DNA from 4 places in the Oxalicibacterium sp. genome. Region 2 is predicted to be linked to each of the others. Evidence: predicted binding sites of a transcription regulator. Region 2 holds the regulator's gene; each other region holds the start of a gene.
What was found. The regulator FliA, encoded in region 2, starts transcription of late flagellar genes. The targets are predictions, from matches to a motif close to CTAAAGTTTNNNNNNNNNNNGCCGNTA.
Positions count from the first base shown of each region.

Region 1: a site for FliA is predicted at 2,839-2,865, ahead of flgK (flagellar hook-associated protein FlgK). Genes of this name have one in related genera too.
Region 3: a site for FliA is predicted at 4,970-4,996, ahead of flgM (flagellar biosynthesis anti-sigma factor FlgM). Genes of this name have one in related genera too.
Region 4: a site for FliA is predicted at 3,366-3,392, ahead of ACO1VH_RS01240 (flagellin N-terminal helical domain-containing protein). Genes of this name have one in related genera too.

Region 1 covers NZ_JBMQZD010000001.1:269,477-276,669, reverse strand. The annotation lists gene ACO1VH_RS01370 (flagellar basal body L-ring protein FlgH) at 1-608, shown strand, start outside; gene ACO1VH_RS01365 (flagellar basal body P-ring protein FlgI) at 722-1,816, shown strand; gene flgJ (flagellar assembly peptidoglycan hydrolase FlgJ) at 1,830-2,762, shown strand; gene flgK (flagellar hook-associated protein FlgK) at 2,894-4,837, shown strand; gene flgL (flagellar hook-associated protein FlgL) at 4,862-6,085, shown strand; gene fliR (flagellar biosynthetic protein FliR) at 6,206-6,997, opposite strand; gene fliQ (flagellar biosynthesis protein FliQ) at 7,029-7,193, opposite strand, start outside.
Region 2 covers NZ_JBMQZD010000004.1:393,416-400,608, reverse strand. The annotation lists gene ehuB (ectoine/hydroxyectoine ABC transporter substrate-binding protein EhuB) at 1-498, opposite strand, end outside; gene motD (flagellar motor protein MotD) at 730-1,515, opposite strand; gene ACO1VH_RS08315 (flagellar motor protein) at 1,552-2,292, opposite strand; gene ACO1VH_RS08310 (RNA polymerase sigma factor FliA) at 2,274-3,005, opposite strand; gene ACO1VH_RS08305 (MinD/ParA family ATP-binding protein) at 3,011-3,829, opposite strand; gene flhF (flagellar biosynthesis GTPase FlhF) at 3,822-5,159, opposite strand; gene flhA (flagellar biosynthesis protein FlhA) at 5,156-7,193, opposite strand, start outside.
Region 3 covers NZ_JBMQZD010000001.1:279,967-287,159, reverse strand. The annotation lists gene ispD (2-C-methyl-D-erythritol 4-phosphate cytidylyltransferase) at 1-164, shown strand, start outside; gene ispF (2-C-methyl-D-erythritol 2,4-cyclodiphosphate synthase) at 161-667, shown strand; gene ACO1VH_RS01435 (hypothetical protein) at 970-1,275, shown strand; gene ACO1VH_RS01430 (sensor histidine kinase) at 1,375-2,730, opposite strand; gene ompR (osmolarity response regulator transcription factor OmpR) at 2,780-3,547, opposite strand; gene ACO1VH_RS01420 (hypothetical protein) at 3,734-4,009, shown strand; gene ACO1VH_RS01415 (flagella synthesis protein FlgN) at 4,143-4,619, opposite strand; gene flgM (flagellar biosynthesis anti-sigma factor FlgM) at 4,621-4,923, opposite strand; gene flgA (flagellar basal body P-ring formation chaperone FlgA) at 5,061-5,765, opposite strand; gene flgB (flagellar basal body rod protein FlgB) at 5,949-6,365, shown strand; gene flgC (flagellar basal body rod protein FlgC) at 6,368-6,772, shown strand; gene ACO1VH_RS01390 (flagellar hook assembly protein FlgD) at 6,791-7,193, shown strand, end outside.
Region 4 covers NZ_JBMQZD010000001.1:247,698-254,890, forward strand. The annotation lists gene ACO1VH_RS01225 (sensor domain-containing diguanylate cyclase) at 32-1,600, shown strand; gene ACO1VH_RS01230 (hypothetical protein) at 1,616-2,101, opposite strand; gene ACO1VH_RS01235 (TetR/AcrR family transcriptional regulator) at 2,233-2,811, opposite strand; gene ACO1VH_RS01240 (flagellin N-terminal helical domain-containing protein) at 3,491-4,921, shown strand; gene ACO1VH_RS01245 (flagellar protein FlaG) at 5,000-5,368, shown strand; gene fliD (flagellar filament capping protein FliD) at 5,457-7,193, shown strand, end outside.

The sequences.
Region 1 (7,193 bases), on a different contig from region 2:
AGCCGCCGAGTACCATCGTGCAGACGCCGCTGACGGCGCGGCCCACCAACTATGCGGCGATGCCGTCGGGCAATGGCGCGATCTTCCAGAATTCCTCTTATCGTCCGATCTTCGAAGACAAGCGTGCGCGTCTGGTCGGCGACACGATCACCATCGTCATCAATGAGAAAAGTTCGGCCGGCAAGGCGGCGGGCAGTTCGGCCAGCAAGACCGGCGGAGTCGCCATGGCGGCGCCCAGCCTGTTCGGCATCTTCCCGGGCTTTACCAACAATCTGAGTGCCACCGCCTCGACATCGTCGCAGTATGCGGACAAAGGTGCGGTCACTTCCAGCAACAACTTCATCAGCACGCTGAGCGTGACGGTGATCGACGTGCTGCCGAACGGTAATCTGGTCGTCGCCGGTGAGAAGCAGGTGGCGCTGGACAAGAGCGCGGAATTCATCCGCTTCTCCGGCGTCGTCGATCCGGCTACGGTCGCCGCCGGCAACATCGTGTCGTCGCAGCAGGTGGCTGACGCGAAGATCGAATATCGCAGCAGCAGTCATATCGACAGCGCGGAAGTCATGTCGATGCTGGCACGCTTCTTCCTCAGCGTGGTGCCGCTCTGACGGCTGCGCGGGATAGCAAGGAACAGGCAGAAAGCAAGCAGGGAACAGGCAGGGGAAATGAGCAAGGAAACATCATGAACAACAAGCATCCGAACCGTCCGTTTTTCAGAAAAATGCTGCAGGCCGTCGCCTGCGCGGCGTTCGTACTGCTGCCGTTCGCGTCGCACGCAGAACGCCTGAAAGACCTCGCCAGCGTGCAGGGCGTGCGGGAAAACCAGTTGATCGGCTACGGCCTCGTGGTTGGCCTGGACGGCAGCGGCGACCAGACGACGCAGACGCCGTTCACCGTGCAGAGCGTGGCCAGCATGCTGCAGCAGATGGGAATCAACCTGCCGCAGACCAACAATCTGCAGCTGAAGAATGTCGCTGCCGTCATGGTCACGGCTTCGTTGCCGGCGTTCGCACAACCGGGACAAACGCTGGATGTCACCGTGTCGTCGATGGGCAATGCGAAGAGCCTGCGCGGCGGCACGCTGCTGATGACGCCGCTGAAGGGCGCCGACGGCCAGATCTACGGCATGGCGCAGGGCAACGTCGTGGTCGGCGGTGCGGGTGCCTCCGCCAATGGCAGCAAGGCGCAGATCAATCATCTGAGCGTGGGCCGCATCTCGGCTGGCGCTACCGTCGAGCGTTCGGTTCCCAGCGCGCTGGCGCAGGGTGACATGATCACACTGGAACTGAAGGACACAGATTTCTCCACCGCCAGCCGCGTCGTCGATGCGGTCAACAAGCGCTTCGGTCCCGATACGGCACTGGCGCAGAACGGCCGCGTGATCCAGGTGCGTGCGCCGCAGGATAGCAATGCACGCGTCAGTTTCCTCGGCTCGCTGCAGAGCATTGACGTCACGCCGGCTCCGGTCGGCGCCAAGGTCATCATGAATGCGCGTACCGGTTCCGTCGTGATGAACCAGAACGTGACGCTGGATACCTGCGCGGTATCGCACGGCAACCTGTCGGTGACGATCAATACGCAACCGGTCATCAGCCAGCCGGCGCCATTCTCCGGCGGCCAGACGGTCGTCGCGCAACAGTCGCAGATCGAAATCAACAAGGACCCGGGCAAGGTCATCCTGCTGAAGAATTCGGCTTCGCTGGCCGACGTGGTCAAGGCATTGAATTCCATCGGCGCGACGCCGCAGGATCTGCTGGCGATCCTGCAGGCGATGAAGGCGGCCGGTTCGCTGCGCGCCGAACTGGAAATCATCTAAAGATCGTCCACGCATGAGCACGTCACCTCTCGACAGCACGAACAATCTGGCGATCGATGCCAACAGCATCGAATCGCTGAAGATCGCCGCGCGGAAGAATTCGCCGGAAGCGCTGAAGGCGACGGCCAAGCAGTTCGAGGCGCTGTTCGTGAACATGATGATGAAGAGCATGCGCGAAGCCACGCCGCAGGACGGCGTGTTCGATAACCAGCAGACGCGCATGTACCAGTCGATGCTGGACCAGCAGCTGAGCCAGAACATGGCAAGCCGCGGCATCGGCCTGGCCGACGTGCTGATTCGTCAGCTGTCGAATCTGCCGGGCAATGCGGTGCAGGACGATGTTGCGACGGCAAACGGCGGCCAGCCGCAGGAACTGCGCGCCAATCTGAATGACGAACTGCTGCGTTCGCTGTCGCCGCGCACGGTGCGCACGGCACAGTCGCAGGCAACCGGCAATGCGAATGATGCAGGCGATGCATCCAGGCCGACGCACGTGCAGGCATTCCAGGATACATTGATGCCGCATGCGCAAGCGGCCAGCCGGACCACCGGCATTCCCGCCAAGTTCATGCTGGGGCAGGCAGCGCTGGAAAGCGGCTGGGGCAAGCACGTGATGAAGATGGCCGACGGCAGCAGCAGCCACAACCTGTTCGGCATCAAGGCGAGTCCGAACTGGAAGGGCAAGACCGTGGATGCGGTCACCACTGAATACGTGAATGGCGTACCGCAGAAGCGCGTCGAGAAATTCCGCGCCTACGATTCGTACGCCGATTCGTTCCGCGATTACGCGAACCTGCTGCGCAGCAATCCGCGCTACGAAAAAGTGCTGGCCAATGCGACCGACGTGCATGGTTTCGCGCAGGGACTGCAGCGTGCCGGTTACGCGACCGATCCGAACTATGCGGCAAAACTGACCAACATCATCAACAACAAACTGTCTACCTGATGCATCGCTGAGTCGCATTGCTTGAGTCGACACCGCGCCGAGGTCGCCGCAGTTGCCACTTCGGCATGATTCCCCGCTCAAGTTTTCCAGCGATGTGCCGTACACGCCAACATAGGGTTAACGAATAGATCATGGCCAATATCTTCAGCATCGCCCAGAGTGGACTCGCCGCAGCCCAGGCGGGTATCGCCACGACCGGTCACAACATCGCCAACCAGGCGACGCCCGGCTATAACCGGCAGCAGGTGATCCAGGCGTCGATGGACGGCCAGAACCTGGGCGGCATCGGCTTCATCGGCAACGGCGTGCAGGTGCAGACGATCCAGCGCATCTATAACGAATTCCTCGGCGCGCAAGCCGTCAGCGGAACCGCGACGGCCAGCCAGCTGGCGACCTATTACGCGCAGATCAACAAGGTCAACAACATGATCGCCGATCCGACCGCGGGTCTGGCGCCAGTGCTCGACAGCTTCTTCGCCGGCATACAGGATCTGGTCGCCAATCCGGGGCAAGTGGCATCGCGCCAGTCGATGCTGTCCGGCGCGCAGACGCTGGCCGCGCGCTTCCAGAGCTTGGATGCGCAATTCCGCAGCATGCAGGACGGCGTCAACAGCGAAATCGAAGGCGCCGTCACCAGCATCAATTCCTATGCGCAGCAGATCGCCAAGCTGAACGAAGCGATCCTGAAGGCAGGCAGCACCGGTCAGCCGCCGAATGATCTGCTGGACCAGCGCGATTACATCGTTGGCGAACTGGCCAAGCAGGTCAAGGTGACGGTTTCCAAGCAGGACAACGGCTACACGGTTTCGATCGGCAACGGCCAGACGCTGGTGATCGGCAATCAGGCGATGCAGCTGGCAGCGGTGCAGTCGCCGACCGATCCGAACCGGATGGAAGTATCGTACACGTCGGCCAGCGGCACCAGCAGCATCATCTCGGAAAGCGCGCTGGCAGGCGGCAATCTCGGCGGCCTGTTCACCTATCGCAGCGAGACGCTGGACCAGATTCAGAATTCGCTGGGCCGCATCGCGATCGGCCTGGCGTCGACCTTCAATGCGCAGCATCGTCTTGGCCAGGACCAGAACGGCGAACTCGGCGGCGATTTCTTCAATGTTTCCCAACCGCTGGTCAGCGGCAGCACGGCGAACAACGGCGATGCGGAGATCAGCGCCACCATCACCAACGTCGATGCGTTGACGACCAACGATTACCGCCTGACCTTCAACGGCACCGACTATCGCGTCACCCGCCTGCCGGACAACACGGTCGTCTATGCCGATCCGGCTTTCCCGGGAGAGATCGACGGTGTGACGTTTTCATTGGCGACCGGCACCGACATGGACGCAGGTGACGAATTCCTGATCAGGCCGACGGCGAGTGGCGCGCAGGATTTCAAGGTGTTGATCAGCGACGTCAAGGACATCGCTGCAGCCGTGCCGATTCGTACCACGGCACCGAGCACGAATACCGGCACGGGCAAGATCAGCGCCGGCGTCATCAATGCCGATTTCGATGCGGCGACCGCTGCGGGATTGCCGGCGACGCTGACCTACGATTCCGCCGCCGGCACCTTCACCGGCTTCCCGGCCGGCATGGACGTGACCGTGACGGTCAATGGTACGCCCACCGTCTATCCGGCCGGCACGCCGGTGCCGTTCACCGAAGGCGCGACGATTTCCTTCGGCGGCGTCGAAGTGCAGATCGACGGCGCACCGGCCAACGGCGACACCTTCACGATCAGCAACAACACGAACGGCGACGGCGACAACCGCAACATGCTGGCACTAGGCGAATTGCAGACCAAAAATGCACTGCAGGGTGGCACTGCCAGCTACAACAGCGCCTACGCGCAACTCGTCAGCTTCGTCGGCAACAAGACCAGCGAAATGAAAGCCAGCAGCGATGCGGAAGCGACGCTGCTGAAGCAAGTGCTGGATGCGCAGCAGTCGCAGTCGGGTGTCAACCTCGACGAGGAAGCGACCAATCTGCTGCGCTATCAGCAGGCTTACCAGGCATCGGGCAAGGTCATGCAGGCGGCGAGCGACATGTTCGACGTCCTGATCTCGCTGCGTTGACACTGAATATTAAGGATTGACACCATGCGTATCAGCACCAACATGATGTTCGAGATGGGCTCCAGCCGCATATCGGAACTGCGTGCCGAAATGATGAAGACGCAGCAGCAGATCTCGACCAATCGCCGCGTGCTGACGCCGGCGGACGATCCGATCGCCGCGGCTTCGGCGGTAGGCGTCAATCAGGCGATCTCGATGAACGACCAGTTCGCGACCAATCGCAACAACGCGAAGAATGCGCTGTCGCAGGAAGAAAGCGTGATGCAGAGCGTCGGCGATATGTTGACGTCGCTGAAGAGCGTGGTGGTCGGCGCCGGCAACGGTTCGTTGAGCGACGACCAGCGCCAGACCTATCTGGCCGAACTGAAAACCAGCTTCGATGAAATGCTCGGTTTCGCCAATACGCGCGACGGCAACGGCGATTACATCTTTGCCGGTTACCAGACCAATACCCAGCCGTTCACCAAGACGTCGACTGGCGCCAGCTACAACGGCGATCAGGGGCAGCGTCTGCTGCAGATCGGCGCTTCGCGCCAGATCGCTTCCAGCGATTCCGGTAGTGCCGTGTTCGAAGGCGGCCTGACGGGCAACGGCCGCTTCGTGACGGCTGCCGGCGCCGGCAACACCGGCAGCGGTATCGTCAGCACCGGCTCTGTCACCGATCTGTCGCAACTGACGAAGCACAATTATTCGATCGATTTCACCGTCGATCCGGCAACCAACGCCACGACTTATACGGTGACGGACAACACCACTGTGCCGCCGAGCGCCGTGCTGACCGATCAACCCTACACCAGCGGCGAGCCGATCGAATTCGATGGCGTGCGTTTCGACATCCAGGGCGAACCGGCCGACGGCGACAGCTTCAGTGTGCAGCCAAGCACGACGGAAAGCATCTTCACCACCATCACCAACCTGATCAATGCCTTGCAGCTGCCGGCCACCGATGCCGACGGCCAGGCGCGCCTGACGAATGCGCTGAACACGGCGAACAACAATCTGGATAACGCGCTGGAAAACGTTTCCGCGGTACGTTCCACGATCGGTGCACGCCTGAAGGAAATCGATGCGCTGGACAGCGAGGGTTCCAGCCTGGACATCCAGTATCAGCAGAATCTGTCCGATCTGATCGATATCGATCCGGTCGAAGCGTATTCGCGTTTCACGCAGCAGCAGTACACGCTGACGGCGGCGCAGCAGACTTTTGTGCAGACTGCAGGTCTGTCGTTGTTTGACCTGTTGCGTTGATTTTTACAAGAGAGCTTGAGCCAGGGCCGGCTGATTGCCGGCCTTTTTTTATCTTCCGAATGAAGGGTCGGCAGGCCGGAACGATGCAGGCATTGCGGCGTATCGCGTATGCGGCGATCGTCAGGACAAGGGTGTGAACGCCACCGTGATCTGCCCCATGGCATTGATGCCTTCCTGGATCAGGGCGATGATGGGATTCGTCAGATAGGGCAGCACGGCGCCGATCATGATGAAGCCGACGCCGATCGTGATGGGAAAGCCGATACCGAAGATGTTCAGTTGCGGTGCGGCACGCGTCAGGATGCCGAGTGCGGCATTGGTGATCAACAGTGCCGTGATAATCGGCAGCGACAATTGCACACCGGCGCTGAAAATGCGGCCACCGAGACTGACGACTTGCTGGAAACCGCCGTTCGACAGGATGTGGCCGGATATCGGCAGCATCTCGAAACTTTGCGCCAGTGTGCTCAATACCAGCAGATGCAGGTTGCTCGAGATGTAGATCATCAGCATCATCAATGCCAGAAACTGGCTGATGGAAGAGGAGCGGGCGCGCGTCTGCGGATCGAAGAAAACGGCGAAGCCGAATCCCATCGTCATGCCGGTGATTTCGCCGGCCATTTCGATACCGGCGAACACGATGCGTATCGCGAAGCCCATCGCCAGGCCGATCACCAGTTGCTGCGCCAGGATCAGCAGGCCGCCCCATGACATCGGGTCCAGCGCCGGTACGGCCGGCACGCCGGGCGCGATCACCAATGCCAGCATGATGCCGAGCCCGATCTTGATGCGTGCCGGCACACTGGCGTTGCCGAACAGCGGCGCGACGGAGAGCACGCCGAGAATGCGTGTCAGCGGCCAGATGAAAGAGGCGATCCAGGTCTGGAGTTCGGCGCTGGTGACGGTAATCATGGTTCGCGGACGGGCGCGACGGAAAGCCGCGTCAGCTGACCAGCAGCGGGATGTTGGTGAAGGTTTCGCGCATGTAGTCGACCATCAGAGTCAGCATCCACGGACCGGCGATGATCAACGCGATGAAGATGCCGATCAGCTTGGGAATGAAGGTCAGCGTCTGCTCGTTGATCTGCGTGGCGGCCTGGAAGATGCT
Region 2 (7,193 bases):
GGCGCCGACTGCATAATCGTATTCCGCAGTGCCGGCCACGATCGCCAGCCGCAGTGCAGGATCAGCCGCGATGTCGGCATAGCTGGAAAGGTGCGCCGGATTGTCCTTCTGCACCAGCAGCGTATCGCGCATCTGGTAATGCGGATCGGCGAACAGCACCTGCTTCATGCGCGCCGGCGTGATGTACATGCCGGCGGCAATCACGTCGAAACGATGCGCCTGCAGTCCGGGGATCAGTGCGCCCCATTCGGTCAGTACCGGTTCGATCTGCGTCACGCCCAGTTGCGCAAACAAGGCCTTGGCGATTTCCGGCGATTCGCCGGTCACCTTGCCCTGCAGATCGATATAGGCGTATGGCACCTCGTTGGCAAAACCGATTCGGATGGTTCCGGTTCGCTGTGCGCGTTCCAGCGTGGTCTCGGCCGATGCCGTTCCCATCGCCCACAGCGTTGCGAGCAGGATGGCAATCTGCCATCGTCTGATGATGCGTCCGGTCATTCTCCCCCTTGCGTGCCTGTCACCGGCGCAGGCCGCCGGACAGCGGCAATGGTAGCCATCGATTTGATGCGATGTCAAATCATTCGTATTGAAATCATCTGATAGCGATCATCACGCCTTGCCGATCACATGGGCGAACATCAAGTCGAGGAAGTTACAGCCCAGCCCCGGACTGACGCCGTAATCCGGAAAAAGAGGCTGGAAAAAGAAAAAGCGGAGAAAGAAAGGAAATCAGTCTTCGGGCGTGACCGGCACCTCGGTCACCGTCTCCGGCAGCCCGGACAGGATCATCAGCTGTACGCGACGATTGCGCATGCGCCCTTCCGGCGTGTCATTGGAAGCGACAGGCTCGTTCGCCGCGTGTCCCATGGCAACCATGCGTTTCTCATCAATACCGCTGTCGATGAACAGCCGCACCACGCTGCTGGCACGTACTGCCGACAATTCCCAGTTCGACGGGAACATTGCATTGCTGATCGGCACGTTGTCGGTATGGCCTTCGACCTGAATCGCGTTATCCACCTTCGTCAGCACCTTGGCCACGGCACGCAACGCCGCTTCCGATTCCGGGCTCAGCTTCGCGTCGCCGAGCGCGAACAGCACGCTGGCGTTGATCTCGACGCTGACGCCGCGCGCACTCTGCGTTACCCGCACCTTGCCCTGGCTGATCAACGGCGCCATCGCTTTCAAAATGTCGCGCGCGATATCGGTCATCTGTGCGCGCTCGCGCTTGATTGCCGGATCGAGACGTGGCTGCGGTTGCGGCTGCGGCATCTGGATCGGCAACGGCACGATGGTGCGTACGCGTTCAGCTTCGCGAATCACCGTCGTCTTTTCGGTCGGGCCGCCGAAGGCGATACCCAGCGATTCGGAAAGCACGCGATACTTGCCCTCGTTGACCGACGAAATCGCATACATGACGACGAAGAACGCGAACAGCAGCGTGATGAAGTCGGCATACGACACCAGCCAGCGCTCGTGGTTTTCGTGTTCTTCCTCGTGCTTTTTACGTGCCATGCGGATTGCGCTCGCGAGTGGTGAACGAAGGCGCCGTCACGCCAGATAGATGTTCATCCGCTCTTCGATCAGACGCGGATTGTCGCCGGATGCAATGCCGGCAAAGGCATCGGCCAGCATTTCATGCCGGAAGACATCGCGGCTGACCAGCGCCTTGAGCTTGTTGGCGATCGGCAGGAAGACCAGGTTCGCAAAGCCGACGCCGTAGATCGTCGCCACGAAGGCGACCGCGATGCCGCTGCCCAGCTTGCTCGGATCGGACAGGTTTTCCATCACATGGATCAGGCCGATCACCGCGCCGAGAATACCGATCGTCGGCGCATAGCCGCCGGCCGATTCCCACACCTTGATCGCCAAGCGCTGCTTCGCTTCATGCGCAGCGATCTCCAGATCCAGCACTTCGCGCAGTTTCTTCGGGTCCACGCCATCCACGATCAGGCGCAGGCCATGCTCGGTAAAGGGATCGTCGATGTCGCTGATCACGCGTTCCAAGCTCAGCAAGCCTTCGCGACGCGCGATCACGCTCCAGCTGGTGACGTTGCGAATCAGCTCGACATAATCGTCATGCTTCGGCATGAAGACCTGCCCCGCCATCCGGATGCCCGCCGCGAAGTTGCTCCACCCGCTTTGCAGCAGAACCGCACCGACCGTACCGATGATGACGATGACGAAAGCCGCCGGTTGAACCAGCGAACCGATCTTGCCGCCTTCCAGAGTCTGCCCGACAAGGATGCCGCCGAGCGCCAGTATGATGCCGACTAAGCTACCCCAGTCCACGCTTTCTCCCTTAGATTGGCACGCATCCGCGCGATCGCCTGGCTATGCAGCTGCGACACACGCGATTCGGTCACACCCATGATGGCGCCGATTTCTTTTAAGTTCATTTCCTGTTCGTAGTACAGGCCCATCAATATCTTTTCCCGTTCCGGCAACGCTTCGATGGCGGCGATGACGGCTGAACGGAAACCGGAATTCATCAGACTCTGCAACGGATCGGCCGATGTGTCGGTGCAGTAGCGATCGAGGAAATGTTCGTTGTCCTCGTTGTCGTGGAAATCTTCGTAGTAGACCAGTTGATGGCCGCCGCCGTCGCTCAGCAGATCCTGGTAATCGGCCAGCGACAATTTCAACTGGCGCGCCACTTCGCTTTCATTCGGCGCACGGCCCAATTGCTGTTGCAACTGGTTCATCGCCACCTCGATCTTGCGCATGTTCTGCCGCATGCTGCGCGGCATCCAGTCGCTGCTGCGCAATTCGTCCAGCATCGCGCCGCGTATGCGTTGCACCGCATACGTTTCGAACTGTGCGCCGTGCGTCTCCTCGTAGCGGTTGACCGCGTCCAGCAAACCCATCATGCCAGCCTGGATCAGATCGTCCACTTCCACGCTGGGCGGCAGCTTGGCCTTCATCTGGTGCGCCAGCTTCTTGACCAGCGGGACATGCTCGCTGATCAGATGTTCCTTGTCGGATTTGCCGGTCGCTGTATACATTGCCATCATGCTCCGAAGCCCATCTCCCGCGCAGGCAACGCAAAGCGTTCCGCCAGTCGCCGGAACGCAACCGAAGCGCCAGCCATCGGAAAGGCGTCGATGACGGCACGGCCCAGACGCGCTGCACGCGTGACCTGCTCGTCGGTCGGCACCGAGCCGAGATCGTAGAGTTGCACGGCCAGATAACGGCTGGCTGCCTGCGCCATGTTGCGATAGACAAGATGCGCTTCCTGCTCGTCGGCACCGGTGACCAGAATGCCGAACGGGCGGCGCCCCAGCTGCGCATTCAAACGCTTGATCAGTGCATAAGCCTGTTTGATCGATGCCGCGTCCGGCGAAACCTGGATGACGATGTCGCCTGCGGCCATGGCTTCCAGCGGCAGGCCGGCATCGCCATCTTCCAGTTCCGCATCGACGATCAGCACATCCGATTGCGATGCGAGCACGCCGAAGGCATTCGTCAGACGTCGACGCTGATCGACGTCGTACATGGCTGCGTACAGCGAGCCTGCCGTCAATGCCGCAATACTGAAGCCTTGCGGCATCGTCTGCACGGCCTGATCGAACGCGCGCTGCTGACGCACGACATCCAGGAGCGTGGCCTGCAGTTCGGCGCCCATGCGGCGTGCGATGCCGTTCGCCGATGCGCAGGCATCGAGCAGCACGACCGCGCTGCCGCCTGCAGCGAGCGAGGCAGCAAGATTGACCAGCATCGTGCTTTTTTCAGCGATCGATGTGGCGGAGAGAAACGTGAAAATGCGCGGTTTCGGTCCGGCGAGCATGCGCCGCAGACCTTCGGCCTGATCACATTCGAAACTAGCCAAGAATCACCTCACGCAAACCTTTGTCTTTCATTGCCCGTGCCGTATTCGCCATCACCAGCGGGATTTCCGCTTCGTTGAACTGGAACGGTGCCGTTTCGCGCTTCAGCTTGAATGCGCGATCGACCAGATACTGCTGGCTGGCGACGTGCAGATCTTCCGGCACGCGTTGTCCGTCGGCGACGTAGTATAAGTTCAATTTCTGACGGATGACGACATCGAGTGCATTGCCAATGGTTGCAGCTTCATCCAGTTTGGTCAATATGCAGCCGGCAAGGCCATCACCCATGTACGAGCGTGCGACTTCGCTCAGCGTTTCACCGTTGGAGGTCGCATTCAGGCATAGCAGGCGCTTGACCTGGCTGCCTGCGGAAGACAGCATCGCGATCTGCTCGGCCACCATCTTGTCGCGCTGGCTGACGCCGACGGTATCGATCAGCACCGTGTGCTTGCCTTTCAGTTCATCGAGCGCGATGCGCAGATCGGCTTCGTCGCGCACCGAATGCACCATCACGCCGAGGATCTTGCCGTAGATGCGCAATTGTTCGTAGCCACCGATACGGTAACCGTCGGTCGTGATCAATGCGAGCTTGCCGGGGCCGTGGCGCATCACGCAGCGCGCAGCCAGTTTGGCGGTCGTCGTCGTCTTGCCGACACCGGTCGGTCCGACCAATGCGTAGACGCCGCCTTTTTCGAGAATCTCGTTTTCGTTGCCGATGGTCGCCAGATTGCGCATCAGCACCGACTTGATCCAGTCCATGCCGCCCTGATGCGAGACGCCTGCCGGCATGCGTTCGATCATGTAGCGCGCCAGGCTGGGGCTGAATCCTGCCGACAGCATTTCGCGCAGCGCGCTGCTCTTGGCCGGCTCGCGCTTTTGCTGTTCGCTGCTCCAGGCCAGTTCCGCCAGTTGCGTTTCCAGCATGCCGCGCATCGAGCGAATCTCGCTCATCAGCGTATCGATTTCGAGACGGCTGGCTTCAGGCACGGCGATTTCCTGCTGCGCCGGCTTGCCTGCCGGCGCCGCTACCGGAACGGCACCGATCTTTGCGGCGGCGCCGGAGAACGTCAACGGATTCGGCTGCGCGCTGGATTGCGTATTTTCCAGACGCTTGTGTTTGGGTGCCAGCACGGACAGCGTCTGCGCCGAGATCGCCGGCTTCTCGATCACTGGTTCCGCCAGCGAAGCCATGTCTTCGCCGGCCAATGCCAGAATCTCGACGCCGGCATCCACCGTGCGATTGGAGAGGATCACCGCGTCCGGGCCCAGCGTTTCGCGAACCATGCGCCACGCTTCCCGCGATGTCGATGCAGTGAATTTTCTGACGTTCATACCTGTCCTCCAACTAAGCTAGTTACTCTGATCGTTTTCGAATCCGGCACCTCGGCGTGCGAAAGCACCTTCAATTGCGGCAACGTGCGGCGCAGGAAGCGCGACAGCAGCGTTCTCAGTTGCGCCGGCACCAACAGCACCGGCGTCAATCCCATTTTTTCCTGCTGCTGCGTGGCAGCCTCGGCCTGTGCGGCGATCGTGTCGGCAAGTCCCGGCTCGATACCGCCGCCTTCAGGACCGCTCGATTGCAGCGCCTGCATCAGCAGACGTTCGAGACGATTGTCCAGCGTCATCACCGACAGTTCGTTGGTGGACGGGAACAGCTGCTGCACGATGGCGCGGCCCAGCGCGATACGCACCTGCGCGGTCAGTTCGTTGACGTCCTGCGTGTAAGCCGCGTGTTCGGTCATCGTCTCGATGATGGTTTGCATGTCGCGGATGTGTACGCCTTCGGCCAGCAGGTTCTGCAGCACTTTCTGCACGGTGGACAGCGGCACCAACTTCGGCGTCAAATCTTCCACCAGCTTCGGCGATTCCTTCGTCAGATGATCCAGCAGTTGCTGCACTTCGTGGCGGCCCAGCAGTTCGGCCGCATGCGTGGTGATCAGGTGATTCAGGTGCGTGGCGACGACGGTGCCGGCATCGACCACGGTGTAACCCATGCCCTGCGCCTGTTCGCGCAGGTTTGCATCGATCCAGGTTGCCGGCAGGCCGAACGCCGGATCGCTGGTGACGGGACCCGGCAGTTGGCCACTGACCATGCCCGGATTGATCGCCAGGAACTGGCCTGCATTCGCTTCGCCGCTGCCGACTTCCACGCCCTTCAGTGTGATGCGATAGGCGGACGGCTTCAGTTCGAGGTTGTCGCGGATATGTACGGACGGCGACAGAAAGCCGACTTCCTGCGCGAATTTCTTGCGGATACCCTTGATGCGGCGCAGCAGTTCGCCGTTCTGAGCCTTGTCCACCAGCGGGATCAGGCGATAGCCGACTTCCAGGCCCAGCGTATCGACCTGCACGATGTCCTTCCAGCTGGCCTCCTCCATTTCCGGCGGCGCAGTCGGCGGTGCGGCGACTTCCGCTTCCATTTCCGGCGCCTTTTTCAGGCGCTGTTCCAGCATGTAGCCGGCACCACCGATGACGGCAGCCAGGAACAGGAAGGCGATGTGCGGCATGCCCGGGATTGCGCCCATGCCGCCGACGATGGCGGCCGTGATGTACAGCACCTGCGGCTTGGCGAACAACTGGCCGAACAGCTGACCGCCGATGTCCTGCTCGCTGGCCACGCGCGAGACGATGATGCCGGCCGCGGTCGAAATGATCAGCGACGGAATCTGCGCGACCAGGCCATCACCGATCGCCAGCAGCGTGTAGTTTTCCAGCGCGTCACCGAAGACCATGTCGTGCTGGATCATGCCGACGATCAAGCCGCCGACGATGTTGACCAGCGTGACGATAATGCCGGCGATGGCGTCGCCGCGCACGTATTTGCTGGCACCGTCCATCGCACCGTAGAACTCGGCTTCCTGCGCGACTTGCGTGCGGCGCAGTCGTGCCTCCTGTTCGCCGATCAGGCCGGCATTCAGGTCGGCATCGATCGCCATCTGCTTGCCCGGCATCGCATCCAGTGCGAAACGCGCGCCAACTTCCGCAATACGGCCAGCGCCCTTGGTGACGACGGTGAAGTTGATGATGGTCAGGATGATGAAGACGACGATACCGACCGTGTAGTTGCCGCCGATCAGGAAGTGGCCGAAGGCTTCGATCACCTTGCCGGCCGCATCCGGACCGGTGTGGCCATGCGTCAGCACCACACGGGTGGACGCGACGTTCAGCGACAGACGCAACATCGTGCTGACCAGCAGCACGGTCGGGAACACCATGAAGTCCAGCGGCTTGACTGTGTATAGCGCCGTCAGCAGCACGATGATTGACAACGCGATGTTGAAGCTGAAGAACATGTCGAGCACGATTGCCGGCAGCGGCAGCACCATCATCGACAGCATCATGATGATGAGGATCGGCGCGGCGATC
Region 3 (7,193 bases), on a different contig from region 2:
TGCAGCGCGCGCTGCAACAGGCGGATAGCGTGACGGACGAAGCGAGTGCGGTGGAAGCGCTGGGATTGAAGCCCTTGCTGGTCGAAGGCAGCGCGCGCAATTTCAAGGTGACGCTTCCGCACGATGTCGCATTGGCAGAGCTTTATTTGAAAGGGTTGGCATGAGTTACGTACCGAGCAATTTCCAGCCATTCCGTATCGGGCAGGGATACGACTGCCACGCATTGGTCGAAGGTCGCCAGTTGATCATCGGCGGCGTGACGATTCCGCATGCAACAGGTTTGCTGGGCCATTCCGACGCGGATGTATTGCTGCATGCGATCACCGATGCGCTGTTCGGTGCGGCCGGCCTTGGCGACATCGGACGGCATTTCCCCGACACGGCGGCCGAATATGCCGGCGCCGATTCGCGCGTGCTGCTGCGCGAGGCGGCCAAGCGCGTGATGGCGGCCGGTTACGGCATCGGCAATATCGATGCAACGATCATCGCGCAACGGCCGAAAATGGCGCCGCACATTTCGCAGATGATCGCGAACATTGCGGCCGATCTCGGCGTAACGGTCGGACAGGTCAACATCAAGGCCAAGACCAACGAAAAGCTGGGTTATCTTGGCCGTGAAGAGGGCATGGCGGCGGAAGCCGTGGCGCTGATCTATCGCCGGGACTGATGTGAAATCGACGTCAGGTCAAATACTGACGAATCTCGGCGAATTCTGCACATGGCCGCCTGCATTGCGAATCGTTCGCATTTTCCGGGATGGCAGCGTACCAAGCTGACAACTGCATAGCAAAATGCCAAATTGAAACGGCAATGTTTTATGCATGGCAGCTATTGATTTTCCGAAAAGCATCGCCAGCTATTGCAGCATGCGCCGTATTGACGCATAGTACGTACAGTATGCATAAGGTATGCAGGCATGCGAGACGCGCGATGGTTGTGCGTCCCCCTACAGAAGGAGCAATCTTACTCATGGCATCTTTTCTCTTCAGTCAGCAGATCAATGGCTGGCAGCAAATGTTTCGTCGCGGCCAGTCCGGCAGCTTCCTGTCGCGCCTGTTCGCGTGGTTGATGCTGGGTCTGCTGCTTGCCGTGGGACTGCTGGTGGTCGTCGCGGTTCTGCTGCTCAGCTGGTTGCTGATTCCGGTGCTGCTGTTCAAGAAGCGCAATGCGCTGAAGGCAGCACGTGAAGCGGCAGAGCGCGCTTATTATCGTCGTCCGGCACAAGGCGATGTCATCGAAGGCGTTGTGACGGAAGTCAAGGACGAACGCGCCTGATTCAGATTTCAACGCAGATAAAAAACGCACATCGATGGATGTGCGTTTTTTTTTACGTCTGCAATCGATGAAGAGGGGCAGTATCGCTCGCTGTCTGTATCAATGCCGTTTCTTCGCATGGGCGAAGCTGATCCGGATCATGAGCCCGCCGCCCTTGCGATTCGAAAGCTGCAGCTTGCCGCCGTGGCGGCGCACGATGCGATCAACGATCGCGAGGCCAAGCCCGGCGCCGTTTGCCTGCCCGCGCGCTTGATCCATGCGCGTGAACGGCCGCAGAAGACGGTCGATTTCCTCTTCAGGCACGCCGTCTCCATGGTCGGCAATTTCGAGCAGGACGCGGTCGCCCTCGACGCGGCAGGCGAGATCGATGGTGACGCGTTCGTCGCCTTTCTTCCTGCCGTAGCGTCGCGCATTCTCGACGAGATTGTTGACGATGCGCGTGATGTCCACCGGATTGGCCATGATGGAAGCGTGATCGTCGATCGTGGCATGGACCTGCACATTCTGCAGGCGCGATACTTCCTGCACCGTCTGCTGCATCAGCGACGACAGGTCGACTTGCACGAACTGCGCACTGTCGGTTGGCCTTGCATAGTCGAGGAACTGGCCGATGATGGCATCCATTTGTTCCAGGTCGGATTGCATGCCCTGGTGCGCGTCTTCGGGGAGCTTGGCCATTTCGAGTTCCAGTTGCATGCGCGCCAATGGCGTACGCAAGTCGTGCGAAATGCCGGCAAGCACGACGGCACGATCGGATTCGACGCGGTCCAGATCGTCGACCATGTGGTTGAAACTGCGATTGGCTTCGCTCACTTCGGTCGGGCCGGTTTCCGGTAGCGGTGCAGGGCGCTGCCCGTTCGCGACTGCGCGCGCCGCCGCCGTCAGGCGCGCCAGCGGTCGGTTGATCAGACCGGAAATCATCAATGCGCCCAGCAGGGAGAGCAGCAGCGTGACGGCACCCCAGCCCAGCCACTGCACGCCGGAGCTGCCTTCGACACGCTCGCGATCCAGCATCAGCCAGTATTCGTCGTCGGCGATCATGAAGCTGACCCAGAAGCCGGTGACATCGTTGACCGTGCGCGCAAAGCGCGTTTCTTCACCCAACGCGGCGCGCACATTGTTCTCGATGGTTTCCATCATGCGGCTTGAGGCCGGCGGTTTGATCTGGTCGGTGGCTTCCAGCGGGTAGACGCGTATGCCTTCGTTGCTGGACAGATCGAACAGCAGTTCGCGGCGTAGGTCGGGGGCGGAGTGCGTCAGTGCGGCGCGCGTAATCGTGACGATGGAGACAACCTGCGCCGCGATCTGGTTGGCGCGTGGTGTCTGTTCGACGATGCGGTAGCTGGCGACCCAGGCCGCCATGCTGGCGGCTATGAAGAAGGCGAGCAGGAAGAAAGTGCGCCAGAACAGGCCGCTTTTCATCCAGCTCAGTCTGTTGGGCGGGGTGGAGGGCATGCGTTCCCTTTGGCGGCGCTACGCTATTCCTTGTGCGAAGGCATGCCGATCAGCGCGGCTTGCCTTCCGGGATGAAAACATAACCGAGGCCCCAGACGGTTTGTATGTACAACGGCGTCGAAGGGTCGGGTTCGATCAGTTTGCGCAAACGCGAGATTTGCACATCCAGGCTGCGGTCGAAAACTTCGTATTCGCGGCCGCGCGCCAGTTCCATCAGTTTTTCGCGCGACAGTGGTTGGCGTGCATGACGCGCAAATACTTTCAGCACCGAGAATTCACCCGTCGTCAGCGAGACGGTTTCGCCGTTCTTCTTCAGTGTGCGCGTGCCGAGATCGAGCACGAAGTCGCCGAAGGTGAATGTCTGCGGCGTTTCCGATGGCGCACCCGGCAGTTCGTCGGGGCCGATGCGGCGCAGCACGGCGCCAATGCGGGCGACCAGTTCGCGTGGATTGAAAGGCTTGGCCAGATAATCGTCGGCGCCCATTTCGAGACCGACGATGCGATCGACATCTTCCCCCTTGGCAGTCAGCATGATGATGGGCGTCTTGTCGCCCGCGCCGCGCAGGCGGCGGCAGATCGACAGGCCGTCCTCGCCGGGCAGCATCAGATCGAGCACCAGCAGGTCGTAGCGTTCGCGCAGCCAGAGCTTGTTCATCGTCTGTGCATTCTCCGCCGTGACGACGTTGAATCCCTGTTCCGACAGATAGCGGCGTAGCAGATCGCGCAGACGCAGGTCGTCGTCGACGACGAGAATTTTCGTCTGATGCGTGTTGGCGGACTGCGGTGCGTCCTTCATGGTGGAATTTGTCGTATTCATGTTGCTATGGTAACGTCAGAAATCCTCAGGCGATACGATGAGAATGGAAGACATTACAAAGTGTTACATCCTTTACGGAAATGCACTTAGGGATGGAGACAAAGCGGCCTACACTTCTTGCATGGGACCATACCCTCGCAAAGGCCGCGAAACGACGAGATGAATATTACATTGAAAAGACGGGGAATGATTTTGCTTCTGGTAGCGGGTTTGACTGCAGGTGCTTCGGCGCTGGCGCAGTCGCGTTATCAGCATCCTTCGTTCGGCGGATTCTTTGCGCAGGACAATCGGCAGCGGCAGAACGACAATCGCCGCGAGATGGACAATCGCCGTTACAACGAGCGTGAAAATTCCCGTCAACAACCGCGCCGGGGCGAGCGGCTTTCGCCGGATGAAAGGCGTATGCTGCGTCAGCAGATCGACGAGGCAGGACGCGATATCTATGCGCCGCGTAGACGGTAATCGGTAATTTGCGGCGACGAGTCGCGACGATGGCGATAAACGAAACGGTGATATGCAGGTGTCACAGATACGCGGATGAATGTAAAACGGCGAGCAGAAATGCTCGCCGTTTTTGTATTGGAAGCGCCGACCGTCAGGCGACGATGTGGCGTACTGTCGATCTGCCGGACGTCTGTCCGTCGGGACCGTAGAACTGGTTACCTTGCGGGCTGCCGTGCTGAAGGATGTTCAGCATGCTCTGGTTGCGCACCATCTGCTTGTTGATCAGCGTGCCGTTGATGCGATTGATTTCCTTGGCGACGCGAGCCATTTCGATCAGTTCCAGCCAGGACTGGTTGGCGGTCTGGGAAGCGTCGGGAGTTTGCAGCCAGGCTTGCATGCCTGCTTCGGAAGCGTCGCAGCCGATGGCGGCGAGGGCGGTGTGGCGTTGGGCTGCCAGTTCCGCCATGCGGGCGGTGGCCTGGGCTTTCGGTTCGGTCAGATTGGCGATGCCGTCGATGTCGGCGGCGATCAGATGTTCCTGTTCCAGCTTCAGCAGGTCTGTAAGGGCGCGGATGGTTTCGTGTTCCTGGTGCAGACTGTCTTCGGGGCTGGCGCCGAACGATTTCATTTCAACCTTTCCGGGTTGAGATCAGGTCCTTTACCGTATCCATCAATCCATCGGCCACGCGTTCCGCGTCGACCTGGAATTGACCGTTGGCAATGGCTGCCTTGATCTCGTCCACTTTCTTCGAATCGAAGACGCCGGAAGCCGATGCCTGGCTGGTGAGAGCCTTGGCTTCAGCCGACAGCGTCACATTGTCGGACGATGCTTTCCCTGCGGCATCGGCCTTGTCCGGACCTTTGCCAGCGCGGGTCTGCGTCGCATTCACGCCTACACCGGCGATTTTCTTGCTTGCGTCATCAATTTTCACGACTTGCTCCATATGTTTGCGGCAAAACGCCTATCTCTGATCAGTCTAACGGCGTTATCCCACTAAACTTTAGACCTAAATGGAGGGATCGTAAAATTTAACTACTTATCTTTTCAATAATATTTCTATGCGGAAATTCAAAACGTCATTTCCACGATGCCGCCCAGCTTCGCGATGCCACTGATGACTTCGCCGCTGGCTGTGCGGACTTGCGTCAGTTGTCCTTCATTGGCGTTGTTCAAGGCGCGTGCTTCGCTACTCACGCTGAAACCGGCGCCATTCAATATCACCCTGACGGCCTGTCCCTGACGGATGGCCTGCTGCGTACGCAGCGCATCCTGCCGCAACGGCGCGCCGACGGCGACCGATGAAGCGACGGTGCGGCCGATCGCCTGCGTGGTATCGGTGATGATGCCCGGCGGCATGGCGGTCAGATCGCCCTTCACCTTGGCGAGATCGCCTTCCGTAATGGTTTGTCCTTGCGCCAGCGGCACGGTGGCGACCACGTACTCGCTGCGCACGCCGACGCGGGCTGCGATATAGACGGTCCAGCTGGACGGCGCCGTGCAGCGCACGCCGACCGTGGTCTTGCCCCATGCGCGGTTCCCGCGCGGCAGGAAGGCTTGCGGCTGGGGGCAGGCCGGCAGTCTCATCCGCGGATCGACGGAACCAACTTCGACCGCGATTTCTCCCGGCAGGCCGATGGCCTGTTTCTGCAGGAATTGTTCGACCGTCTGTTTTAGCGCGCCGATCTCCTGGCGCGGCGGTTCGGCGGTCTGCGCGAACGCGAGTTGCGTGGCGAGTCCGGCGGCAGCGATCGACAGGGCGAGGAAAGCGTTCATGAGAGTCCGTGGTTTCATTGCACGATCATGGTACCGATCCGGCCGCCGGGTAAAGCCGGGAATAGCATGGATTTTGGTCTTCTTATCGTTTGATCGAAGCGCCGACGGCATCCGTATAGTCCACGCTATACAAATCCATACTGGGTTCGGAAAACGGCCCGGGATATTTAGGCCGGAGGTGCGATGAGCAAACTTGACGATCTGATGCGATTCCAGGAAACGGCGCTGAGCATGCGTGCGCAGCGCCAGCAATTGCTGGCATCGAATATCGCGAATGCGGATACGCCCAACTACAAGGCGCGCGACATCGATTTCACCAAGGCGCTGCAGGGAGCGATTGCCCGCAGCACGGGCGGCACCGCGGCGCCGGGCGAACTGGTGAAGACGGCTGCCAACCACATGGCGCCCAAAGCGTTGCCGACGCTGGGCGGCGCGCGCATCCAGTATGTCACACCGCAGCAGGCCAATGTCGACGGCAATACCGTCGACATGGACATGCAGCAGAACCAGTTCATGGACAACGCGATGCGCTATGAAGCGAGCCTGACGCTTGCTTCCGCCAAGATCAAGGGCATGCTCACCGCAATTCAGGGGCAATAATCATGTCGCTATTCAATATCTTCAATGTCTCCGGTTCGGCGATGAGTGCGCAGAGCCAGCGCCTGAACGTCGTCTCCAGCAATCTCGCCAACGCGGAAAGCACCACCAGCGCAGACGGCAAGACCTATCGCGCCAAGCAGGTCGAGTTCAAGGCGATCCCGACGAACAATGCGACGGCGACCGCCGTGCGCGTCGATCGCGTGGTCGAGGATACGTCGCCGCTGAAGATGGTGTTCGATCCGAAGAATCCGGCCGCCGACGAGAACGGCAACGTCGCCATGCCGAACGTCAACGTCGTGGAGGAAATGGTCAACATGATTTCCGCCTCGCGTTCCTACCAGAACAACGTCGAGACCATGAATACGGCCAAGACGATGCTGCTCAAGACGCTGACGCTCGGTCAGTAATCGATAAGGGGAAGAACAATGAGTGCAGTGACCAACGATACGACGGCGCCGTCCTGGGTCGATGCTATGAGCCCGAAGACGTCGACCGGCAAGTCGGACGTTGAAGACATTCAGGATCGCTTCATGACGCTGCTGATCACGCAGATGCAGAACCAGGATCCGCTGAACCCGATGGACAACTCGCAGATGACGAGCCAGCTGGCGCAACTGTCGACGGTGACCGGCATCGACAAGGTCAATGCAACGCTGCAGTCGCTGATCGGCACGTTCCAGTCCGGCCAGTCGATGCAGGCGGCCTCGCTGATCGGTCACGGCGTGCTGGCATCGGGCAACAAGACGGCGCTTTCCGAAGGGCAGGCGCTGCTGGGCGCGAACTTCCCGCAGGATGTCGACAATGCCACGCTGGTCATCAAGGACGAAT
Region 4 (7,193 bases), on a different contig from region 2:
GCCACAAGCACCCACCAGCGCACGCGCCGTCATGTCAGACAAACCGCCCCGGAATCCTGCCGCCCAGAATCCCGTCGATATCGCGCGGGAAACCTTCCGCCAGCTCGCCATTCGCAAGATCGCTCCCACGCCGGATGCCTACCGCAAGGTCTATGACGAAATCGCCGGCTATGCAGCAGAACCCTCGCCGGAACAGATATTCAGCGAATTCGCCGCCACCCTGCTCAACCTGCCCGATGAAGTATCCGCCGTCGGCAAAACCTTGCAGCAGGCGGCGCTCACATCCTATTGGCCCGATTACGGCAAGGGATTGACGCAACTGGTCAGCCACTACCAAGGGCGGCTGGCCCGCCTGTCGAATCCTGTCGCACTTTCCGCAGCACCGCTGATCGACGATCCGCAACCGCGCCTGTTGCGCGACCTGCTGATGCGTACGCTGACGCTGGCTGTCGCATCACTGCTGCAAGGCGTACCTGCGCTGGCAGCCGAAGCCGAAGAGCTCGGTCGCTCGATCAAGGATGCACAGTCGGAGCAGGCACTGAATGAAGCGTCCGCCCGCCTGAAGCAACTCTGCTTCAAGATCGAATTGAAGAGCGGCGATCTGGCCGAACAGCATGAACTGCTGCTGCGCCTGTTCCGTCTACTGCTCGAAAATATCGGTGGCCTGCTGGATGACGATTCGTGGATGCACGGGCAGATCGAAGCCGTACAAAACCTGATCGCCGGTCCCATCGACGACATCGCATTACGCGAAGTGATGCGTAGCCTGAAGGAAGTCATCTACAAACAGAGCATGCTGAAACACAGCATCACGGAAGCAAAGGATTCGGTCAGAAACATGGTCGCCACCTTCATCGATCGCCTCGGCGAGATTGCCGATACTACCGACAACTATCACGAGAAGATCGATAACTATTCGAAGCAGCTCGTTACCGCTGCAGATGCCGGCAGCGTCAGCAGCATCCTGCAGGAAGTCATGAAGGAAACACGTATCGCGCAATCCGAAGCGCTGAAATCGCGCGACGCCATCCTCGCCGCGCGCAAGAATGTCGAAGAGGCGGAAGCACGCATCCAGGCGCTGGAAAACAAGCTGGAACAAATGAGCGAACTGGTGCGCGAAGACCAGCTCACCGGCAGCCTGAATCGTCGCGGCCTGGAAGACGTATTCGAACGCGAACTGGCGCGTGCCGATCGCAAGGCTTCACCGTTGTGCATCGCCCTGCTCGACCTCGACGACTTCAAGAAGATCAACGACCAGTACGGCCATTCCGCCGGCGACGAAGCGTTAATCCATCTGGTGCGCGTCATCAAGGAAACGCTGCGCTCGATGGACGTCATCGCCCGTTTCGGCGGCGAGGAATTCATGATCGTGCTGCCCGATACCGGCCTCGACGACGCCATCCAGACCATCACGCGTGTGCAGCGCGAACTGACGAAACAGATCTTCATGCACAACCACACACGGCTGCTGATGACCTTCAGCGCCGGTGTCGCGCAACGCAAGGAACTGGAAGATCAGAAATCGCTGACCGACCGCGCCGACAACGCGCTGTACGCGGCGAAGAAAGCCGGCAAGAACCGGGTGATCGCCGCACACTGATACCGCTGATAGCGCTCAGCTAGCCGATCTGCTTCTATTGCGCAGCGTTATTATTTGAGCGGTCAAGCCAAGAACAAGAATGACAAGCAAACTTGCCTGGGCGCCGAGAAGAAGCGGAGATCTCAGGTCAGTGACAAACGGATGCCCGTCCGGAATACGACGAAGCGTCTCATTCACGGTAGGAACCATCAACAAAAATGCCGTGAGACTCAAGCAAATCGTTTCGATATAAATACCTCCTCGTCCCAAGAAGCGAATTTTCGCTGCGCCGTATCCAACCAGCAAAAAGATGATGGTTGCAATGGCAATGCCATAACTCACCGGCTGGTGTGCGACAAGGAATACCGTCGCAGCCCCTATCAGCATCGAGACAAAATATCCGACGCCCACTACGGTCCGGGGCTCGATCTTTCCGTAACGCCCGAACATATACAGAGCCAAGGGAATGGCGGGCAGGCTGCCGAGCGTATGCAACCAGCCTAAAGGCGATATTCCGAACATATTGATACCCTTTCGATTGAGTTTTGATCGAGTGACACAGCAAATCGGAAACTTCCGAAGAAATGAAATCAAACATTACCTACTAATAGGTAGATATTTTGGGCAAAGTTGAGCGGTTATCTCTTTCAATTTCAGGCCGGCAGCAGCCGCCCCAGCAATGGATGAGTGATAACGCCGAAAATCTTCGCGTCGCCATAAGCGCGTGCCGAAAGCATTGCTCCATGAACGCTGGCCATAAAACCTTCAGCCTCGATTTTGGCTGACGTGGATAGCTGAATGCTGCCTTGGGCGACACCACGTTCCAGAACAGAAGCCAGCCAACCCGACAGCGTCCGAAAATGCGTTCGCACTTCCAGCGCGACTTCATCAGGAAGCATCGGCAACTCCGTTGCGAGCAACGCGCATACGCAAAAGGGAGCTGTATTGTCAGCAATGCAGGTTTCCCAATACCGGATGTACGCACGGAGCTGTTCAACCGGTTCCGGAACATTCCGTTCCAGTTCAGCAATGCCCAACTCCACTTCTTCTCGATATTTGAGGACAAGTGCACGAACCAAATTGGATTTGCTTGGAAAGTGATGATGGATGGTCGCATTGCGCACTCCAACCACTTTGGAAATATCGGCGTAGCTGAAGCCGTTATAACCGCCCAAAACTATCAATGAGCGAGCGCAATCCAGGATTTCCTGAGAGGTATTGTTCGGTTTCATTTTTCGCACTCTACATACTAGTAGGTATATTGTCAATGCGAACCGATTTTATATATCTCACCTTAATGTGTGAAACGCGTATTGCATTGCCTGATGTTGCTTCCGCTTTATATTCATCGCATTGATCCGTCGAGCCGACCACTCGATATTGCTGTACGTAGCAAAACCGGGAAAAAGCCAGGAGAAGCGGCCACCCAAAAACCGGATGCGCCCTGTCCAAGCTCCAGCTGAAACAACTCCCCGTAGCGGCTTCCCACAATCGAAAAAGGCTATTTGTCTCCTCTTGATCACTCCCTCCGTTTCTGCGCAAAACCGATTTCACAATCTGTGACATTTCCCGCAGTGGATTTTCCATAGCGTTTTCGCCAGAAAAATACAAAAAAAACAATTTCCCCAATCGGCAGTATGTAGAAAAAGTTGAGGGCAAAAACGAATTTTATTTGTTCCAAATCAGCCCGAAATTCCTTAAAGATTTTCCGCGAGGCAACCGACAACGGACTTATCTGGCTGCTGGATTGGGCGGCGCCGGGAAAGAAATTAGTTTCCGCAGGACGCTAAACTTTTCCCGGAACCGTCCGATAAAACACTCAACGACGCTGCAATGCCCTCAATACCGGGACAGAACAGACGTTGACAGAACCTCAGTCAGACATCCTTCGGACTACAACAGGAGAATCAAATGGCAGCAGTCATCAATACCAACATCCCGTCGCTGAATTCCCAGCGGAATCTGACGATGTCGCAGAACTCCCTCAACACGTCGATCCAACGTCTGTCCTCCGGCCTGCGCATCAACAGCGCCAAGGACGACGCTGCCGGCCTGGCCATCTCGCAACGCATGACCAGCCAGATCAACGGTCTGAATCGCGCATCGCAAAACGCGAACGACGGCATCTCGCTGGCACAGACGGCTGAAGGCGCACTGGGTCAAGTCGGCGATTCGCTGCAGCGTATCCGTGAACTGGCCGTGCAATCCGCCAACGCGACGAACAGCTCGTCCGACCGCGCAGCACTGCAACAGGAAGTCAGCCAGCTGGTCAGTGAAATCTCCCGTATCGGCGACACCACCTCGTTCAACGGCCTGAAGATTCTCGACGGCTCCTACACCAACCAGCAATACCAGATCGGCGCCAACGCCGGCGAAACGATCAACGTCTCGATCGGCGATGCCCGTGCCTCGCAACTTGGCGCAACCACGGCAACCAGCAGCGCCGGTATTGCTTCCACGACGACGATTGCCGGTGGCGCGCTCACCGTCAATGGCGCGGCTATCGATACTGCTGGCGTGACCACTCTGAATGGTCTGGTAGAGGCAATCAATGCACAAAGCGGCACATCTGGTGTTACCGCAGCACGTGCAAACACCAACACGTTCGATACGGGCGCATTTACCGGCCTCACCGGCGTTCAGACGGCTCAGCTGACGATCAATGGCACGGCTATCAATTTCACCGCAACGACTGGCGATACCGCACAGCATGCTGCCGACACCATCAATAATGTCGCAACGCAAACCGGTGTCACAGCGACGGTGGAAGGCGGCCAACTGGTCTTCTCTTCGGCCAACGGCGCCGATTTCACCGTTCAGGACACCAGCGTTGCCGCAGATGCAACGAACGGCACCGTGATGACCGCTAACGTCACCGCTACCGCTGCGACCTATAACGCAGGTCTGGTCCTGTCGGCGAAACTTGGTACCACGATTTCGGCAACCGGCGCACTCGCTGGCCTGCTGAACCTGGATGCAACGGCCGCTAACAATGCCTCCACCGTTGCCGCCGTTACCGAAGATCTGCAGGTTTCTACGATGGATATCTCCAGCGTCGACGGCGCCAACAAGGCTCTCGCAACGGTTGATGCAGCGTTGACGCAAGTCAGCAGCACGCGTGCACAACTGGGTGCGATCCAGAACCGCTTCACGGCAGTCGTTGCCAACCTGAGCACCACGGCAGAAAACCTGACCGCATCGCGCAGCCGCATCCAGGATGCCGACTTCGCAGCGGAAACGGCCAACCTGACGCGCGGCCAGATCCTGCAACAAGCCGGTACCGCCATGCTGGCACAAGCGAACTCGCTGCCTAACGGCGTGCTCGCCCTGCTCCGTGGCTAATCACTAGCCACAGGCATGTGAAAACAATTCCCCGGCTGCATTTCGGCAGTCGGGGAATTGTCACAATAGGAGTACATCATGGATATAGGACAAATCGGCAGCAATGCCAAACCCGTCCCGCGTACCGATAGCCAACCCGTGACCGTTGCCGCCACCGGCAATGCGGCCCGGCCGGTGCAGTCCCCTACCCCGGTCCAGACGCCGGCAGCCGTGCAACAGCCGGATCCCGCGCAACTCGGCCAGGCTTTGCAAAGCATCAACAAGGCATTGCAGACCTCATCTTCCAATCTCGAATTCTCGGTAGACGACGATACCGACCGCACCATCGTCAAGGTCGTCGATCAGCAGACCGGTGAAGTTATTCGACAGATGCCATCCGCCGAAGCACTGGAAATCGCCAAGGCGCTCGACCGCGCGGCAGGCAAGCTCTTTCACGAAGAAGCCTGATCTCGAAGAGACGGGTAATTCCCCGTCTTAATGATGTTTTGGCATGGCGGGTGCTTCGCTACATTAATGCTTTCTGCAGGAGAATACAGTGGCTACCACAGGTTCGATTTCCAGTCCCGGCATTGGCTCCGGCCTTCCGATCGACGACACCATCAGCAAGCTGATGGCGGTCGAAAGCCGGCCATTGACTCTTCTCGCAACCAAGGAAGCCAGCTACCAGGCCCAGTTGAGCGCCTATGGCGGATTGAGCGGTGCACTGAGCGCCTTTCAAAGCGCCATGGCGAACCTGGGCAAGGCCTCCACGTTTCAAGGGCTGACCACCAGCATCGGCGATGACGACATCTTCAGTGCTACCGCTAGCACCAATGCTGTAGCCGGCAACTATCGTGTCAACGTCACGCAACTGGCACAGGAACAGATTCTCACTTCCGGTGGACATACCAGCCGTACTGCACAGATTGGCAGCGGGCAAACGACAACCATCTCCTTCCAGTTCGGCAAAATCAGCGGCGGCACGCTGACCGATGGTAAATACACCAGCGCAACATTCACGCAGAATGGCGACGAAGAAAGCGGCACCGTCACTATCGATAGCTCGAACAATTCGCTGCAAGGTATTCGTGATGCAATCAATGCCGCAGGCCTGGGCGTAACGGCCACGTTGATCTCCGACGGCAGCGACACGCCTGAACATCTGGTCATCACGTCCAACAAGACGGGAGAAGCGTCGAGCATGAAGATCGTCGTGGACGGCGATCCAGCCCTGCAGGCATTGCTCGGCTATGATCCGGCCGGCACGCAGAACCTGACGCAGACCAACGTAGCTCAAAATGCCAAACTTACCGTTGGCGGTATTGCCATTACCAGCGACAGCAACGAAGTAACCGACGCTATCCAGGGCATGACACTGGATCTGAAGAAAGTCGGCGAAACGACACTGTCGGCCTCCGTCAACAGAAGCGCAGTCAAGGACAGCATCAACGCCTTCGTCAAGGCTTATAACGATCTGAACACGCAGATCAAGACACTGACCGCCTACGACCCGGAAACCAAGAAAGGCGGCCTGCTCGTCGGCGACGGCACGACACGCACCATTCAGGAATCGATTCGTCGCACGCTGACCACGTCGCTGGAAGGATTGAGCAACAGCAGCCTGTCGCTCTCCGCCATCGGCGTCGCCTTCCAGAAGGACGGTTCGCTGGCAGTAGATTCTTCCAAACTCGACAAGGCATTGACGAGCAACTTCAATGACATCGCAAGCCTGTTTGCCACCGTCGGCAAAGCGACCGATAGCCTGATTAATTTCAATACGTCGGGACCTAACACCAAGGCTGGTTCCTACGATATCAACATCACGCAGATGGCTACACAAGCTGCGTTGAAAGGCGATGTCGATCTGAGTTCCGGCACGACAACAATCGCCAGCGGCACGGAACTGAAAGTCAAAATCGACGGCGTGGAAACCAGCGTCGCATTGACGGCCGGCACCTATACCGGCAAGCAGCTGGCGACCATGCTGCAATCGGCTATCAACGGCTCATCCAAGCTGTCTTCGTCCGATGTCTCGGTCAGCGTCGTGCTCGATACCGACGGCCGCCTGAAAGTGTCCTCCGACCGCTACGGCTCCGCTTCCAATATCACGATCGACAGCGGCAAAGGCACACCGGCTTCCACATTGTTCGGCACAGTCAAGGAAGGCACGGAAGGCGTGGACGTCGCCGGCACCATCGGCGGCCAGCTTGCTACCGGCAGCGGCCAGTTCCTGACTGCCAACAAGGGCACCAACGCAGATGGACTGAAGATCGAAATTACCGGTGGCACGACG